2 regions of the Limnobaculum zhutongyuii genome follow, and region 1 is predicted to be linked to the other one. Evidence: predicted binding sites of a transcription regulator. Region 1 holds the regulator's gene; the other holds the start of a gene.
What was found. The regulator PhoB, encoded in region 1, activates phosphate uptake and scavenging genes when phosphate is short. The targets are predictions, from matches to a motif close to CTGTCATAAAACTGNCNNAT.

Region 2: glpT (glycerol-3-phosphate transporter) is a predicted target of PhoB. The motif match lies at 3,959-3,978, and genes of this name have one in related genera.

Annotation. Positions count from the first base shown of each region.
Region 1 is NZ_CP034752.1:1,973,040-1,978,157, forward strand. Features, by position in the region: gene trpA (tryptophan synthase subunit alpha) at 1-82, shown strand, start outside; gene phoR (phosphate regulon sensor histidine kinase PhoR) at 159-1,448, opposite strand; gene phoB (phosphate regulon transcriptional regulator PhoB) at 1,472-2,161, opposite strand; partial or broken gene sbcD (exonuclease subunit SbcD) at 2,452-3,704, shown strand; gene EKN56_RS08695 (SbcC/MukB-like Walker B domain-containing protein) at 3,704-5,118, shown strand, end outside.
Region 2 is NZ_CP034752.1:4,244,336-4,249,453, reverse strand. Features, by position in the region: gene EKN56_RS19030 (hypothetical protein) at 39-962, opposite strand; gene glpQ (glycerophosphodiester phosphodiesterase) at 1,097-2,188, opposite strand; gene glpT (glycerol-3-phosphate transporter) at 2,423-3,781, opposite strand; gene glpA (anaerobic glycerol-3-phosphate dehydrogenase subunit A) at 4,158-5,118, shown strand, end outside.

The sequences.
Region 1 (5,118 bases):
ACAAAGCCACCAGCAACCGAAAATTATGCTGGAGAAACTGGCGGAGTTTGTTAAGGGAATGAAGGCCGCGACGAAACGTTAATTAATATGCTGTATCTTATAACAGGCCCGCTTATTTAGCGGGCCTGTTTCGTTATTTAGGGATCCCACAAAAATATTTATTTCTCCACCACCAACCTTCCCGGCAACACAAACCTGAACTCACTGCCAACCCCCAACTGACTTTCGATACTCAACAGGGAATCATGGTGATTCAGCACATGCTTAACTATCGCCAGCCCCAAACCGCTACCGCCGGTCTGGCTGGAGCGCGATGGATCAACACGATAAAACCGCTCTGTCAGATGAGCTATGTGTTGTTGTTCAATGCCCGGACCATTATCTTTCACGCTAAACTGAGCACCACGAGGCGTTAATACCCAGCTAACATAAATGTCCGTTCCCGATGGTGTATGATTGATAGCGTTATACACCAGATTGGACATTGCGCTGTAAAGTTGTTCCTGATTACCTAACACCTGCAATTTAGCATCAACATCAAAATGAAGCTGATGTTCGCCGTTACTTAAAATATTGGCTTCACGCGCAAGACTATCCAACAGAACCGGTACGTTAATCTTTTCATTTAATGCATAACGAGGTGCTGCCTCAATGCGCGATAACGTCAGCAATTGATTCACCAGACTGCTCATGCGCTCAGTTTGGCCTTTCATGCTGGTTAATGCCTTATGACGTATCTCAGGCCGGGTATCATCATCCCCCAGCATTTCAATATAGCCTTGTAACACGGTAAGCGGGGTTTTTAGCTCATGGCTCACGTTGGTAAAGAATTTACGGCGAACTTCTTCTAATTGCCGGATTTGAGAGACATCCCGGGCAGAAATCAACATATGCCCCTCATCATAAGGCATCACCCTAAACTCAATATAACTCCCCTTATTGAACTGTAGAGTTAACGGCTCATGAAATTGCTTACGTTTAATAAACTCGGCAAATTGCGGATAGCGAATCAGATTAAGAATGTGCTGACCATTATCTTCCGGCCAGCGAAATCCCAACATTTGTTGCGCCAGTTTATTACACCAAAAGATATGTCCGCTTTCGGTACTCAACACTACGGCATCAGGTAGCGATTCGGCACCGCTACGAAAGCGTTTAATTAGTGAAGCCAACTCGCGTCGACGTTGGCGATTACGATGCTGCATTTGATACAGGCCGTAGAATAACGGTTCCCAACTTCCCCGACCGGGTGGAGGCATGATGCTGCGATCCAGCCATAACCAGTGAGACAGCTTTAACAGATTATAAAAATGCCACAGTAAGGCACAGAGTGCAGAAATCAGCAGTAATAGCGTCAGATGACCAATAAAAATGCTTAACAGCAATGCCGGAAGGCAAAACAGCAATAGCTCAATGACAATTCTCTTCCACGACAGGCGTTCTAGCACAGGCGAGTCCCTAACCAGTTAACTTAAAAGCGAGTTGAAAAGCGATAACCAGAACCGCGTACGGTTTGCAGCATCTTGTCATAACCGCTGTCCTCCAGCGTTTTACGCAAGCGACGAATAAATACGTCAACGGTTCGGTCTTCAACATACACATTGGTTCCCCATACCTGATTAAGCAATTGCTCGCGGCTATAGACCCGTTCAGGATGGCTCATAAAGAAATGCAGCAGTTTATATTCTGTGGGGCCCATATCCAGCGGCTTATCGTCCGCCATAACCCGGTGAGATGATGGGTCTAAGGTTAAGCCATCAAAGACCAAAGCTTCATGTTCAGTCATGGGTGACGTTCGGCGCATCACGGCTTTAATACGCGCCAGAAGTTCTTTAGGAGAAAAAGGCTTGGTTACATAGTCATCTGCCCCGGACTCCAGCCCTTGCACCCGATCCTCCTCTTCTCCGCGGGCGGTTAACATGACTACCGGAATCGCCTTCATCAGTGGATCGCGTTTCAGAAATTTAATCAGTTGAATGCCTGAACCCCCAGGTAACATCCAATCCAATAAGATCAGATCGGGGAAAGGCTCAATCAATAAAGATTGCGCAGCGGTAAAATCCGCGGCTTCAATGGCCTGATAGCCATTTTGTTCAAGAACAAGAGAAATCATTTCCCGTATCGGTGCTTCATCCTCAACCACCAGTATGCGTTTTATCATGCGGGCTCTGCTCTTTGTTGTTTTTTCTCAACACAATGCGAGTTGAATGATTATATACCCTAATAATTTGAGTTGCAGAAAAGCCAATAACATCGTTAATACATCTGCAACCTAAAGTATGCTGACTTATAGTGCCTTGGCATTATGCTACAGATATATGACACTTTTATTACGTTAACAACGTATTCTGTTAATTGAGACACGACTAAGGTAGTGCTGGTCATCTCTGCTGCGTATAATCCCCAATAACCATAGCGCACCACATGGCTATTTTTTGACAGAGAGGATTCATGCGCATTATTCACACATCTGACTGGCATCTTGGACAATACTTTTTTACCAAAAGCCGTGCGGCTGAACATGCAGAATTTTTGCGCTGGTTGACTGAAAAGGTCACAGAACATCAGGTTGATGCCATTATTGTGGCTGGCGATGTTTTCGATACCACCTCCCCCCAAGCTATGCCCGTGAACTCTACAATCAATTCATTGTGGGGTTGCAACCAACTGGCTGTCAGTTAGTGGTATTGGGTGGAAACCATGACTCTGTTGCAATGCTGAATGAATCCAGAGAACTTTTGACCTATCTGAACACCCGGGTAATCGCCAGTGTTGCACAACAACCTGAACAGCAGTTGATCGTTTTGAACAACGCTCAGGGTGAGCCCGGTGCATTAGTGTGTGCCATTCCATTTATTCGTGCCAGAGATGTGCTCTCCAGCCAGGCGGGTCAATCCGGCAGTGAAAAGCAACAGGCTTTGCTGGAAGCAATCAGTCAGCATTATCAGCAGATATATCAACTGGCAAAAGATAAACAGCAGCAATACACCAAACATTTACCAATTATTGTTACCGGACATTTAACCACCGTCGGTGCTTCTACCTCCGACTCCGTGCGTGATATCTATATCGGTACGCTGGATGCGTTTCCTGCACAGGCATTTCCTCCGGCTGACTATATCGCTTTAGGCCATATCCACCGGCCACAAAAGGTAGCCAAGTCGGAATTCATTCGCTATTCAGGTTCCCCTATCCCTTTAAGCTTTGATGAAAGCGGGCAGGAAAAAAGTGTAGTGTTGGTGGAGTTTGCCGCTCATGCAGAGCCGCAAATTACTCTGCTTACCGTGCCGCAATTTCAGCCTATGCGTTTAATTAAGGGCGATATTGATGAAATAAAATTGGCACTGGAAAGTTTTCGTCATCAGCAACAACAAAAAATCATCTGGCTGGATATTGAAGTAGATTCACGACTTTACCTGAATGATATTCAGCGACAAATTCAGCAAATAGCCGACCAATTACCGGTGGAAGTGATTTTACTACGCCGTAGCAAAGCCCTCACTCAACAAGCCATTCAGCGTCAGGAAAAAGAGACATTGTCAGAACTGACGGTAAGCGAAGTGTTCGAACGCCGGTTGGTTCTGGATGATGATGAAAACCAAAGCACCCAACAACAGCATCAACGAGTGCGTCAGCTGTTCCATTCACTGATTGAGGAAATGGCCGATCAGACCGAACAACCTGTTGATGGAGGATCTGTCTGATGCGCATCCTTAGCCTACGGCTTAAAAATATTAACTCGCTGAAAGACGAGTGGAAAATCGACTTCACCCAAGAACCCTTTTGCGATAACGCTCTGTTTGCAATTACCGGCGCTACCGGTGCCGGTAAAACCACCCTGCTGGATGCCATTTGTCTGGCGCTTTATCATAAAACTCCGCGCCTGAATGTGTCACCGACTCAAAATGAGCTGATGACCCACCATACTGCTGAGTCTCTGGCGGAAGTAGAATTCGAAGTTCAGGGGGTTGGCTATCGCGCTTTCTGGAGCCAGCGTCGGGCAAAAGGCAGTCCGGATGGCAATCTGCAAACCCCGAAGGTTGAGCTGGCGTACATTCGCGATGGCAAAATCATTACCGATAAAATACGCGATAAGCTCGACCTCACCGCTCAGATCACCGGTTTGGACTTTAGCCGTTTTACTAAGTCTATGATGCTATCGCAGGGTGAGTTCGCTGCTTTCCTTAATGCAGAGCCAAATGAACGCGCTGAACTGCTGGAAGAGCTTACCGGCACAGAGATTTATGGCCATATTTCAGAGCAAGTTTTCCTGTCGCATAAAGAGGCTAAAAACCAGCTGGATACCCTGCATACTCTGTTAGGTAGCGTACAGTTGTTGTCAGAAGAACAAACTCTGGCGTTAAAACAGCAGGCACAACAGCTGCAATCTCAGGAAAAATCACTGACTCAGCAAACTGAACGTCTGGTGGCAGACAGGCAATGGCTGGAAAAACAAAATGAATATCTGCATCAGGAAGCACAGTGCCAGCAGCAGTTAAATCTGGCTCAGCAGAACTGGCAACAGCAACAACCTCAACTGGAAAGATTACAGCGAAGCGAACCGGCTGAAAAGCTACGACCTCTGCATGTAAATCTGATGCGTTTGCGTCAGGAACAACAGGATAATCAGCAGGAAATAACCCGCATCACTCAGGCTGAAACCGAACTAAAACAGCAGATTGCGATTGCTCTGAAGGATCGTGAACAGGCAGAGCAGCAACATGCCCTACAGCTCAAACAGCATGAGTTAACCCGCACCCTGATTACCACTCAAGTCATACCGCTGGATTTACAGATTAAAAATAAGATCGACCAATTAACTCAGTTGGAGTCAGCTCAAACCAACCTTACCCAGCAGTTACAACAGCAGCAAAGCGAACGTGATGCAAACTTAAAGCAACAGCACCAGCTACTCAGCCGACAGCAGGCGCTATATGACTATTTCCAGCAGCATCCACACCATCAGTATTGGGGAGAAAATCTTCCCCTGTGGCAACAGCAATTAAATCAGCTCACCCGCACTCATCGCGAATTAGAGAACACTCGGCAATTAGCTGAAGCTAAGCAAAAAGAGATTAATCAACTTAATCAGCAGCTCGTTGACGTGACATCGTCACA
Region 2 (5,118 bases), 2.3 Mb from region 1:
CGACCAGCGTAACTGCTGGTCGGGTTGTTTTTGTCAGCCTATTTTGTTTTGCAAACCGGCTCCATACCGTAGACATAAACTTCACTGATCTCTCGGTCATATCCCGGATAGAAGCCTTTTGGCATCCCCAGGACAATTTGTTTTCCCCGGTTGGAGTGCACCAGCAGTTCATGAGTTTGTGGATTAATGGCGACACCTTCAATTTCACCGTAGTCTTTAAAATCGGTGAAAGCTCTTTCCAACACTACCGATGCATTACTCTTATTGTTATCAATTTTAACCCGGTAAAGGTTATCCACTTCTTTGTCATCGGCGGTACCATCATCGGCAGTCAGGTAAATATCCCCCTGATAGGCAACAATTCCCTGAATCCATTGAGGTACTGGCTGTAAGTGTACTTTTCGTTTGTACTGACCGTTGGCAAGATCGTATTCATACAAATAACGACCGCTTTCTTCCCCAACCCAGGACGCCATCCAAATACTGTTATTCACTTTATCAACGGTGATAGCAGAAACTTCCTGCTGGCCCGAATCCGGATTAAATGGGAAGGTTCTCTTTAGCTTTAGCTTTAGCGTATCTGCATCATGCACTGCGATTTGAATATCTTTACCGACGCCATCCATAAACCATTCAGAAGAAACATAGATTTCATTGTTATACACATCAATATCACCAATATGGTTAGCTGGAATTTTATAGCCTTCAAATGGTGTTTTATTGGTGCTGATCAGATTGCCCTGCAAATCGTATTTCGACAGGGTAGTACTGCCAGAAACATAGTAAAACTTACCGTCGGTAGTGATGCCCTGACGTCCATCCACTTCAAAGGTTTTTTTGAGTTGATATTCATATTTAGGAATTGCATCACGATAGCTGGAATCACAAAGGTTGGTTGCTGCCAGAGCAGGAAATGAGAACGTGGCAAGTGCGAGGCTTAATGCAAGATATTGATGTTTCATATACTGGTTTCCGCAATTATCTGATGAAATATGCCATGCCAGTGTGCATGACGGTTAAACGATCGTGGATAAACAAATATCAGTAATGAGATAACAAATGAGGCATAGCGCAAAGCGACTATGCCCCATGGTAATTACTTATGCTGTCCCTCTTTTTGCAGGAACTGCACTGCCATATCAGGGAAGTCGGTGAACAAGCCTTCCACTTTTGCCTGGTTGTACATCACGTCCAGCAGTTGATTCATGCTGGTAGCGTATTTAGGTAAGGCATCGGCACGTAGGGTGTAAGGGTGGATCACCATACCGCTGTCGTGGGCTTCTTTTGCCATGGTAGACAGTTTTACATGCTCAGGTTTGGAAGCTTCTACATCCAGCAACATCGGATACTGTGGACCAATACCATCGGCGTATTTAGCGATTTCTTGCATACCGCCCGGCTTGAACATCCAGTCATAGCTATAGTTAACCAGTTTGCCTTCGGCATTTGGCTCAAAGGTCTCTTCCCAGTCGGTGAAAGCGATAAGCTGGACCAGCTTCAAATCAACGCCGGCTTTTGGCATTAACTCAGTTTTAATACGTTTAAGCTCATTGAAATCAAAACATTGCAGATAAACGTTATCGCTTTTTTGGCTGTAACCATACTTCTTCAGCACTTCCAGCGTTTTCACTGAAATATCTTTACCTTCACTGCGGTGGAACCATGGGGCTTTAATTTCTGGGTAGATACCAATGTTTTTGCCGGTTGAGTGGTTCAGGCCCTGAATAAACTCAATCTCTTCTTCAAAGGTATGAATACGGAAGTCAGATTTACCCATTGGGAAGCGGCCTGGATAAGACTGTACTTTTTTGCCGTCTTTAATATCAAACCCTTCGGTGAACTTTAATGATTTGATTTCGTCCAGAGTGAAGTCGATGGCGTAATAGCGGCCATCTTTACGTGCCCGGTCAGGGAAGCGCTCGGCAACATCGGTTACCCGGTCCAGATAGTGGTCATGCAGCACCACCAGACGATCGTCTTTGGTCATCACCAGATCTTGTTCAAGAAAGTCAGCACCTTGCTGATAGGCCATCGCTTTGGAAGGGAGTGTGTGTTCTGGCAGATAACCACTGGCTCCGCGGTGAGCAATAACGATTTTGTCATTTTTATCGGTGGCAGCATCAGCGACAGAAGCCATAGACATGCTGAGTACAAGACCCGTAAGTAACGTTTTAAAACCTATTTTCATAAGTTTCCTTCTCCATCTTTTGGTGTAGGTAATAACGTACGCAGAGGGGAAGAGCGTCTGGAAACCCCACTGCGGGTGCGGTGCGTTTTTCAGAGTGTGTCTTATCTTTCTTATTGTGTATCAGTTGGATAACTGCGGGCGATGATACCCGCGGAACATGACATCTTTGTGACTTCCGCGGGTATTATTTTGAACTGCCGACGATTTGTTTCGACGACAGTATTTAACTAATGATTATTCTGCTGCTTGTTTAGCCAGCATTTCAGCTTTATGTTTGTTTTCGCTGATCATGGTTAATACCAGCAGCACAACTGCCAGGCAGCTACCGCCGATCATCACCATAAAGCCACCGTCCCAACCGAAGAAGTCAACGGTGTAACCAACAATGGCGCTGGCCGCTACAGAACCACCCAGATAACCGAACAGACCGGTAAAGCCTGCTGCGGTACCCGCAGCTTTCTTCGGAGCTAATTCCAGAGCGTGCAGACCGATTAACATAACCGGACCATAGATCAGGAAGCCGATAACCGTCATACAAGCCATATCGATGCCTGGGTTGCCCGGAGGGTTCATCCAGTAAACCACAGTGGCGATAGTAACCAGCACCATGAAGAATACGCCGGTTGCACCACGATTGCCTTTAAAGACCTTATCTGACATCCAGCCGCACAGTAAGGTGCCCGGAATACCCGCATACTCGTAGAAGAAGTAAGCCCAGGATGATTTATCCAGCGCAAAGTGTTTCACTTCTTTCAGGTAAGTTGGTGACCAGTCCAGAATGCCGTAACGCAGTAAATAAACGAAAACGTTAGCAATGGCGATATACCACAGCAGTTTGTTAGGGAACACATAACGCATGAAGATCTCTTTTGCAGTCAGTTCTTCTTCTGCTTCATGAGAGTAGTCAGGCGGATAGTCATTTTTGTACTCTTCAATCGGTGGTAAACCACAAGATTGCGGAGTATCACGCATCAGAGCAAAAGCAATAATAGCGATAACGATGGCTGCCATAGCAGGCATATAGAATGCGGCTTTCCAGTCGTTAAACCATGCCATACCTAACAGGAATAACAGAGGAGGAATACCGCCACCCACGTTATGCGCACAGTTCCAGATTGAAACGATACCGCCACGTTCTTTTTGTGACCACCAGTGAACCATGGTACGGCCACATGGAGGCCAACCCATACCCTGGAACCAACCACAGACGAACAGTAAAACGAACATGACCATGATGCTGGAGGTTGCCCATGGCACGAAGCCCATAAGCAGCATCACTAATGAAGCCAGTATCAAACCGGCAGGTAAGAATACGCGTGGGTTTGAACGGTCAGAAACGGAACCCATAATAAATTTGGAGAATCCGTAAGCAATAGAGATACCGGAAAGAGCGAAGCCCAGATCTCCGCGGCTAAAGCCTTGCTCAACTAAGTAAGGCATAGCCAGAGCAAAGTTTTTACGAACTAAATAATAGGCTGCATAGCCAAAGAAAATCCCCATAAAGATCTGCCACCGCAACTTGCGGTAGGTCGGATCTATCTGATCCTTTGGTAAGCGCGCAATATGTTGCGCGGGTTTAAACATACTTAACATAGTGCCTCCACTGGCGATGATTCATCTCTGTAATGGTCGTATGAGTATTGTTATTAGGGTGAGTCATGATTTATATGCTCACATTATTTTCTTTATCGCTCACTATATTACTCATTTATTATCAAATGATATGTGACACAAGGCGAATTATATGACTGTTGTCTTATTCGGCGCGAAATGTATCATTTTTTTAACACAAATTGTGTTTAATTTATGAGTTTGTTGTGACTGTTATCACATAAATGTTCTTTTATGAGCGTTTATGCTTTTATTTGTGTTCGAATTTGCTCCTTATCAAACAATTTTGTTTGAGATTATGCGTAAATAGCAGTATGAGAAATTCTTTATATAAGCAATACAGGACCGGGAGTAATTGATGATGAGCGGTTTTTCCCCAGCAGAGATGGATGTCATCATTATTGGTGGTGGCGCAACAGGTGCGGGTATTGCCCGTGACTGTTCTCGTCGTGGATTGCGAACTATTTTGTTGGAGCGTCATGATATTGCCACTGGCGCCACAGGTCGTAACCATGGCTTATTACATAGCGGAGCCCGGTACGCGGTAACCGATGCGGAATCGGCTCGCGAATGTATCGAAGAGAACATGATCCTGAAGCGCATTGCCCGTCACTGCGTGGAACCAACAGATGGTCTGTTTTTGACGTTACCGGAAGATGATATTGCGTTTCAGTCTACTTTTATTGAGGCCTGCCAACGGGCTGGAATTAATGCTCAGGCGCTGGATCCAAAAGAAGCGTTAAGACTGGAACCTTCAGCCAACCCAACCATGTTGGGCGCTGTGCGGGTACCGGACGGAACCGTCGATCCTTTTCGCTTAACCGCAGCTAACATGTTGGATGCGCGGGAACATGGCGCACAGGTTTTGACTTATCACGAAGTAATTGGCCTGATTCGCCATAATGACCGGGTGACCGGCGTGAAAGTATTCGACCACTACAAAAAAGAGACCAAAGATATTTATGCGTCGATTGTGGTGAATGCGGGTGGTATCTGGGGGCAAAATATTGCGGAATATGCTGATCTGCGTGTGCGTATGTTCCCGGCAAAAGGCGCTTTATTAATTATGGGACACCGTATTAACAATATGGTGATCAACCGCTGCCGTAAGCCTGCCGATGCTGATATTTTGGTGCCGGGAGACACTATCTCGTTAATTGGTACGACTTCAACCCGTATTCCTTACGACCAGATAGATAACATGATTGTCACCCCAGAAGAGGTGGACGTTCTGATTCGTGAAGGGACCAAACTCTCCCCTAAAATGGCACAAACGCGCATTTTGCGAGCGTATGCCGGTGTTCGTCCGCTGGTTGCCA